DNA from 2 places in the Nonomuraea sp. NPDC003754 genome. Region 2 is predicted to be linked to the other one. Evidence: riboswitches for the same ligand, from Rfam matches in the RefSeq annotation. Region 2 holds a riboswitch; the other holds the start of a gene.
The links. Region 2 has a riboswitch for glycine ahead of gcvT (glycine cleavage system aminomethyltransferase GcvT). Riboswitches for the same ligand answer to the same signal wherever they lie in the genome.
Positions count from the first base shown of each region.

Region 1: another riboswitch for glycine. It lies ahead of gcvP (aminomethyl-transferring glycine dehydrogenase); the one in region 2 lies ahead of gcvT (glycine cleavage system aminomethyltransferase GcvT).

Region 1 covers NZ_JBSGJX010000059.1:26,041-29,950, forward strand. Annotated here, with positions in the region: gene gcvP (aminomethyl-transferring glycine dehydrogenase) at 127-2,967, opposite strand; glycine riboswitch at 3,115-3,206, opposite strand; gene ACWEVS_RS41980 (MerR family transcriptional regulator) at 3,241-3,861, opposite strand.
Region 2 covers NZ_JBSGJX010000015.1:393-4,302, reverse strand. Annotated here, with positions in the region: gene ACWEVS_RS19870 (amino acid deaminase/aldolase) at 4-1,191, shown strand; gene ACWEVS_RS19865 (DUF3618 domain-containing protein) at 1,330-1,656, opposite strand; gene bcp (thioredoxin-dependent thiol peroxidase) at 1,753-2,226, shown strand; tRNA gene ACWEVS_RS19855 (tRNA-Leu) at 2,306-2,389, shown strand; glycine riboswitch at 2,439-2,536, shown strand; glycine riboswitch at 2,537-2,632, shown strand; gene gcvT (glycine cleavage system aminomethyltransferase GcvT) at 2,666-3,751, shown strand; gene gcvH (glycine cleavage system protein GcvH) at 3,748-3,910, shown strand, end outside.

The DNA of each region.
Region 1 (3,910 bases), on a different contig from region 2:
CCTAACGATTTCCGGCCGCCGCGTCGCCCGACATGACCATCCTGTGCACGGGTGTTGGCTACGTCCCCACCTGAGAAGCCGAACGGGCGGCCCCCCTCGCAGGGGAGGCCGCCCGTTCGGGTCCGCTCAGTCCTCGTACGCCGACAGGGGCGGGCAGGCGCAGACCAGGTTGCGGTCGCCGTAGGCCTGGTCGATCCTGCGGACGGGCGAGAAGTACTTCCCGTCGCGCAGCCCCTGGACGGGGTAGGCGGCCTCGGTCCTGGTGTACGGGTGTGGCCACTCGTCGGCCACCAGCGACTCGGCGGTGTGCGGGGCGTTGCGCAGCGGGTTGTCGGTCTTGTCGTAGGTGCCGTCGGCCACCTTGGCGATCTCGCCGCGGATGGCGGCCATCGCCTCGACGAACCTGTCGAGCTCGGCCAGGTCCTCGCTCTCGGTCGGCTCGATCATCAGCGTGCCGGCGACGGGGAAGGACATCGTCGGGGCGTGGAAGCCGTAGTCGATGAGGCGCTTGGCCACGTCGTCGACCGTGACGCCGGTCTCCTTGGTGATCTGGCGCAGGTCGATGATGCACTCGTGGGCGACCAGGCCGCCGCGTCCGGTGTAGAGGACGGGGTAGTGCGGGGCCAGGCGGCGGGCGAGGTAGTTGGCCGACAGGATGGCCTGCTCGGTCGCGGCCTTGAGGCCCTCGCCGCCCATCAGCCTGACGTAGGCCCACGAGATCGGCAGGATGCCGGCCGAGCCGTACGGCGCGGCCGAGACCGGGCCGACCGGCGAGCCGTCGCGCAGCGGGTGGCCCGGCAGGTAGGCAGCCAGGTGACCGCGCACGGCCACCGGACCGACGCCGGGGCCGCCGCCGCCGTGCGGGATGCAGAAGGTCTTGTGCAGGTTGAGGTGGGAGACGTCGGCGCCGAACTCGCCCGGCTTGGCCAGGCCGACGAGGGCGTTGAGGTTGGCCCCGTCGACGTAGACCTGGCCGCCGGCGGCGTGGACCTTGGCGCAGACCTCGGTGATCGTCTCCTCGTAGACGCCGTGCGTGGACGGGTAGGTCACCATGATCGCGGCCAGCGACTCGGCGTGCTTGTCGATCTTGGCCTCGAGGTCGGCCAGGTCGACGTTGCCGTTGTCGTCGCAGGCCACGACCACCACGCGCATGCCCGCCATGACCGCGCTGGCGGCGTTGGTGCCGTGCGCGGAGGAGGGGATGAGGCAGACGTCGCGGTGAGCGTCGCCGTTGGCGCGGTGGTAGGCGCGGATGGCCAGCAGCCCGGCGAACTCGCCCTGCGAGCCGGCGTTCGGCTGGATGGAGACGGCGTCGTAGCCGGTCACCTCGGCCAGCCAGGCCTCCAGCGTCTCGACCAGCTCGACGTAGCCGCCGGCCTGGGAGAGCGGCGCGTAGGGGTGGATGCCCGCGAACTCGGGCCAGGTGATCGGCTCCATCTCGGTGGTGGCGTTGAGCTTCATCGTGCAGGAGCCGAGCGGGATCATCGACCGGTCGAGGGCGATGTCCTTGTCCTGGAGCCGGCGCAGGTAGCGCAGCATCGAGGTCTCGGAGTGGTGGCTGTGGAAGACCGGGTGGGTGAGGTAGTCGCTCTCCCTGGACAGGCCCTCGGGCAGGGCGTCCTCGGCGGCCAGGTCGGTCAGCGAGACGCTCACGCCGAAGGCGGCGGCGACCTGCTCCAGGTGGGCCAGGGTGGTCTTCTCGTCGCAGGCGACCGAGACGTGGTCGGCGTCGGCCTGCCAGAGGTTGACGCCGCGCTCGGCGGCCGCGGCGACCACCTGGGCCGCCTTGCCGGGCACGCGGGCCAGCACGGTGTCGAAGAAACCGTCGTGGACGATCTCGACACGGCCGGCGCGCAGGGCCGCGGCGAGCGTGACGGCCATGCGGTGGGTGCGCTGGGCGATGCGGCGCAGCCCCTCGGGGCCGTGGTAGACGGCGTACATACCGGCGATGACGGCCAGCAGCACCTGGGCGGTGCAGATGTTGCTGGTGGCCTTCTCGCGGCGGATGTGCTGCTCGCGGGTCTGCAGGGCCAGGCGGTAGGCGGGGTCGCCGTCGGCGTCCACCGACACGCCGACGAGCCGGCCCGGCATCTGGCGCTGCAGGCCCTCGCGGACCGACATGTAGGCGGCGTGCGGGCCGCCGAAGCCGAACGGCACGCCGAAGCGCTGCGAGGAGCCGATGGCGATGTCGGCGCCGAGCTCGCCGGGGGCCGCGACCAGCGTCAGCGACAGCAGGTCGGCCGCGGCCACGACCAGCGCGCCGCCCGCGTGGGCGGCCTCGGCCAGGGCGCGGAAGTCGCGCAGGCGGCCGGAGGCGCCCGGGTACTGCACGAGCACGCCGAAGCACTCGGGCAGCTCACCGTCGAGGGAGTCGACGACCAGCTCGATGCCCAGCGGCTCGGCCCGGGTGGCCAGCACGGCCTTGGTCTGGGGCAGCGCGTCGGCGTCGACGACGAAGACGTTGCTCTTGGACCTGCCCGCGCGGCGCGCCAGCGTCATCGCCTCGGCGGCGGCGGTGGCCTCGTCCAGCAGGGAGGCACCGGCCACGTCGAGACCGGTCAGGTCGGAGACGACGGTCTGGAAGTTGAGCAGCGCCTCCAGGCGGCCCTGGGAGATCTCCGGCTGGTAGGGCGTGTAGGCGGTGTACCAGCCCGGGTTCTCCAGCAGGTTGCGCCTGATCACCGCGGGGGTGACGGTGTCGTAGTAGCCCAGGCCGATCATGGAGGTGAGCACCTGGTTGCGGCCGGCCAGCGCCCGCAGTTCGGCGATCACTTCGCTCTCGCCCGCCGCGACGGGCAGCTTCAGCTGGTCCTTGGCCCTGATGGCCTCGGGTACGGCCACCGCTACCAGGTCGGCGACCGACTCGAAGCCGACCGCCTCCAGCATCTTGGCCTGCTCGCCGTCCGAGGGACCGATGTGGCGGGTCGCGAACGGCGGCGCAGCGAGGTCGCTGAGGGGCTCGGTCATGGAAACTGCCTCCCAAGGCTGGTGGAGAGCACGGGCGTCTGCCGGGTCTCCCCCTCTGTCATCAACCTGAGAGGTTCGCCCGCGGGGTCGCGGGCTTGCACCGTCGGTGAGACGCGCCTGGCGGGCGTGCCTGCTTTCCAGAGTGGCCTCGTCCGAGCGGTACTGGGTGCCTGAGAGATTCCGGGGAGGGTTGCTCCTTCGGCGCCCCGGTGGCCCGGGGACTCTCCCGCTCGGGGTCGTCGGCTCCAGCCCTAGGCTACCAGTGTCCGGGAATCAGCCCATTCGCCGGGCTCTGCGGCGCTGGGCGAGTTCGTCAGTGGGATGGTCGGCCGGGACGGTGTCCTCGACCGCCGCTCGTTCCCCCGGCAGCTCCGCGAGCGATCCCTCGACTTCGCGCCAGACCCTGCCGAGCGCGATACCGAACACTCCCTGACCGCCTTGCAGCAGGTCGATGACCTCGTCGGCCGAGGTGCACTCGTAGACGCTGACGCCGTCGCTCATGAGCGTGATCCTGCTCAGGTCGCCGACGCCCCGATCTCTCAGGTGCTGTACGGCGGTGCGGATCTGCTGGAGCGACACGCCGGTGTCGAGCAGCCGCTTGACGACCTTGAGCACCAGGATGTCGCGGAAGCTGTAGAGCCGCTGCGAGCCGGATCCGTGCGCGGCTCTTATCGTCGGCTCGACCAGGCCCGTGCGCGCCCAGTAGTCCAGTTGCCTGTAGGTGATGCCGGCCGCCGCGCAGGCCGTGGGGCCGCGATAGCCGATGTCGGCAGGCAGCGTCGTGGGCTGCTCGTCGAAGAGCAGGCCCTGCTCACCGGCACGCTGGCGCGCGGTTTCGCGCCGCACCGGATCTTCCTGGCCGGCCGTCTTTCCCTCGCCGCTGCTGACCGCCACGCGGACCTCCGGCTTTCTCTCATCCCGTGGTCTGATCTGGGGGTTCGTA
Region 2 (3,910 bases):
TCTATGGACGACCGCCAGCGCTACGACAGGGCCACCGCCGCGTTCGAGCCGCCCTTCGCCATCCTCGATCTGGAGGCGTTGCGGGCCAACGCGGCGGGCCTGGTCCGCAGAGCCGGCGGCAAGCCGATCAGGGTGGCGAGCAAGTCGGTCCGCTCGCGCCCCGTCCTCGAACGCATCCTCGCCATGGACGGCTTCAGCGGCGTCATGGCCTTCACCCTGCCCGAGGCGCTGTGGCTGGTCGAGCAGGGGTTCAGCGACGTGCTGGTCGCCTATCCCACCGCCGACAGGACGGCGCTGGCGGCGCTGGCCGCCACCGAGCGGGCCGTGCGGGAGATCACGCTCATGGTCGACTCCGCCGAGCACCTCGACTTCATCGAGTCAGCGGTGCCGGCAGGCGGCCCGGTCCTGCGGCTCTGCCTCGACATCGACGCCGGATACGTCGCCCTCGGCGGGCGCTTCCGCGCCGGCGCCCTGCGCTCCCCGGTCCGCGAACCCGCCCACGCCGCCGACCTGGCCGCCGAGATCGCCAAGCGGCCGGCCTTCCGCCTGGTCGGCCTCATGGCCTACGAGGCGCAGATCGCGGGCGTCGGCGACGACCCGCCCGGCAACGCGGCCTTCGCCCGCGCCATCAGGCTGATGCAGGCCCGCTCGGCCCGCGAGCTGATCGTACGGCGCGGCCGCATCGTCAACGCCGTCAGGCAGGTCGCCGACCTCGAGTTCGTCAACGGCGGCGGCACCGGCAGCGTCGACCGCACGGTCAGGGAGAAGGCCGTCACCGAGTGCGCGGCCGGCTCGGGCTTCTTCCACCCCAGGCTCTTCGACTTCTACCGGGGCTTCAGCGGCCGTCCCGCCGCGCTGTTCGCCCTTCCGGTCGTCCGGCGTCCAGGGCTCGGCGTGGTGACCGTGCTCGGCGGCGGCTACCTGGCCTCAGGGGCGCCGGGGCCGTCGCGGCTGCCCCAGCCGTACCTGCCGCCGGGGCTGCGCTACTCCTCCGACGAGGGTGCGGGCGAGGTGCAGACCCCGCTGCTCGGCCAGCCCGCCGAGGACCTGCGCGTCGGCGACAGGGTGTGGTTCCGCCACGCCAAGTCGGGCGAGCTGTGCGAGCGGTTCGCGAGCCTGCTGCTGGTCGAGGGTGACAAGGTCGTCGAGGAGGTCCCGACCTACCGGGGTGAGGGCAGGACCTTCCTCTGACCCGCCCCCCTCCGGCTCGGCGTCCGCGAGGCTCGGCGTCCGCGAGGCTCGGCCGCGAGGCTCGGCGTCCGCGAGGGTGTGTGGCGCCCGTCCGTCGGCCCCTCGCGGGGCGCCCGGCGGGCCGGTGACGCCTGCCCGTCAGCGCCTGCGGCGCCGGCGCCACAGGACGATCGCCGCGCCCACGACCAGCACCGCGCCCACGGCGATCAGCGCCGAGCCGACGGGCCGCTCGTCCTCCCACAGGTCCCCGGCGTCGTCGTCGTAGCGCACCGGCCGCGGCGTCACCCCCACGAGATCGCCGACCGACGCCACGAAGTGCTCGGCCCTCGACTTGACCTCGTCCATGCTGCGCTGGGCCACCCGCTTGGGGCTCACCCGGTCGGCGATGGCGTCAACGGTCCGCGCGAGCTCGGCGCGCGTCCGGGTGATCCTGCGCTCCAGCTCTTCAGGGTCGGTCTCGGCCATGGCTCTCCTTTCTCAGGGTGATCAGTCTGTCAGGTCGCGCCGCCGTACCGCACGGCGGGCGAAACGTGTCCCTTCGATTGGGGTTAGGTTGAGCCCGTGACCGAAACCAAGCTCCAGCCAGGAGACGCCGCTCCTGACTTCACGCTTCCCGCGGCCGACGGCGGCGCCGTCTCTCTCGACGCCTACCGCGGCAAGCGCGTCATCCTGTACTTCTACCCCGCCGCCATGACGCCCGGATGCACCAAGCAGGCGTGCGACTTCCGCGACAACCTCGGTCAGCTGACCGACGAGGGTTTCGTCGTTCTCGGCGTCTCCAAGGACAAGACCGACAAGCTGGTGAAGTTCGTCGAGCGCGACGCGCTGACCTTCCCGCTGCTGTCCGACGTCGACCTGGAGATCCACAAGGCCTACGGCGCGTACGGCGCCAAGAAGCTGTACGGCAAGGAGGTCGTCGGCGTGATCCGCTCGACCTTCGTCATCGGCCCCGACGGGAAGATCGAGCAGGCGCTCTACAACGTGAAGGCGACGGGCCACGTGGCCGGTCTGAAGAAGAAGCTCGGCCTGGCCTGAGGTTTGCGATCAAGTCCGCGGGCTTGATCGCAAACGAGTATCTCGGCCCCGGCCCGGGCGCTAAGCTGATGGCGGTTGCGCGGGCGTGGCGAAATCGGCATACGCGGCAGGTTTAGGTCCTGTTGGTGGTGACACTGTGGGGGTTCGAGTCCCCCCGCCCGCACCTTTCCCTTGATGGCCGGATCCGTACTAGTCTTGCCTACGGACACCGATGAACCCACGCGGGAGAGCGTCCTGGCACCCGGCCAGGACCCCTGAAGGAGCAAGCACTCCCCGCGAACCTCTCAAGGCAAAGGACCGCGCGGGCAAGGTGACCTCTGGAAAGCAGGCCTGCGGGGCCTCGCCGAAGGTGAAAGTCCGGCAAAACCGGGTGAAGCTCTCAGGCACCGATGACAGAGGGGGAGGATCCTGGCATCCAACCCATCCTGAGGTGCGAACAATGTCCCGACCGACACCGCTACGAGACGTACACGAGAGCCTCGGCGCGACGCTGACCGACTTCGCCGGCTGGTTGATGCCGCTGCGCTACGGGAGCGAGTCCGCCGAGCACAAGGCCGTACGCGAGCGGGCCGGGCTGTTCGACCTGTCCCACATGGGGGAGATCTTCGTGACCGGCCCGCAGGCCGGCGAGGCGCTCGACTACGCGCTGGTCGGCCACCTGTCCGTGCTCGCGCCCGGCCGCGCCCGCTACACGATGATCGTCAACGAGCAGGGCGGGGTCCTCGACGACCTCATCGTCTACCGCCTGGCCGACGACGAGTACATGGTCGTCGCCAACGCCTCCAACTACCCCATGGTCGCCGAGCGCCTCACCGAGCGCGCCGAGGGCTTCGACGCGGTCGTCGACGACCGCTCCGACCAGTACGCGCTCATCGCGATCCAGGGCCCGCGCGCCCAGGAGATCCTCGCCACGCTCACCGACGCCGACCTCGCGGGCCTGAAGTACTACGCCGGCCTGCCCGGCACGGTCGCCGGCGCCGAGGCGCTCATCGCCCGCACCGGCTACACCGGCGAGGACGGCTTCGAACTCTTCGTCGCCAACGCCGACGCCGTCGCGCTGTGGCACGCGCTGGCCAAGGCGGGCGAGCCGTACGAGATCATGCCCGCCGGCCTGTCCAGCCGTGACACGCTCCGCCTCGAGGCCGGCATGCCGCTGTACGGCAACGAGCTCGGCGTCTCGCTCACGCCCTTCGACGCCGGCCTCGGCCGCGTGGTGAAGTTCGACAAGCCCGGCGACTTCGTCGGCAGGGCCGCGCTCGAGCAGGTCAAGGACGTCCCGCCGCGCCGCCGCCTGGTCGGCCTGGTCGCGACGGGTCGCAGGGTCCCTCGCCATGGGTTCCCTGTCACCAGTGACGGGGCCGTCGTGGGCGAGGTGACCAGCGGCGCGCCGTCGCAGACCCTCGGCAAGCCCATCGCGATGGCGTACGTGGACACTGGGATAGAAGAAGGTCTGGCCGTTGACATCCGGGGCAGCCAAGAGGGCGTGGACCTGGTTGAGCTGCCTTTCTACAGGAGGAACAAGTGAGCAGCATTCCCGACGATCTGAGCTACACCAAGGAGCACGAGTGGGTCGCCGGACTCGACGACGGCCTGACCCTGACGGTGGGCATCACGGCCTATGCCGCCGAGGCGCTGGGCGACGTGGTCTATGTGCAGCTGCCCGAGGTCGGTGCGACGTTCGAGG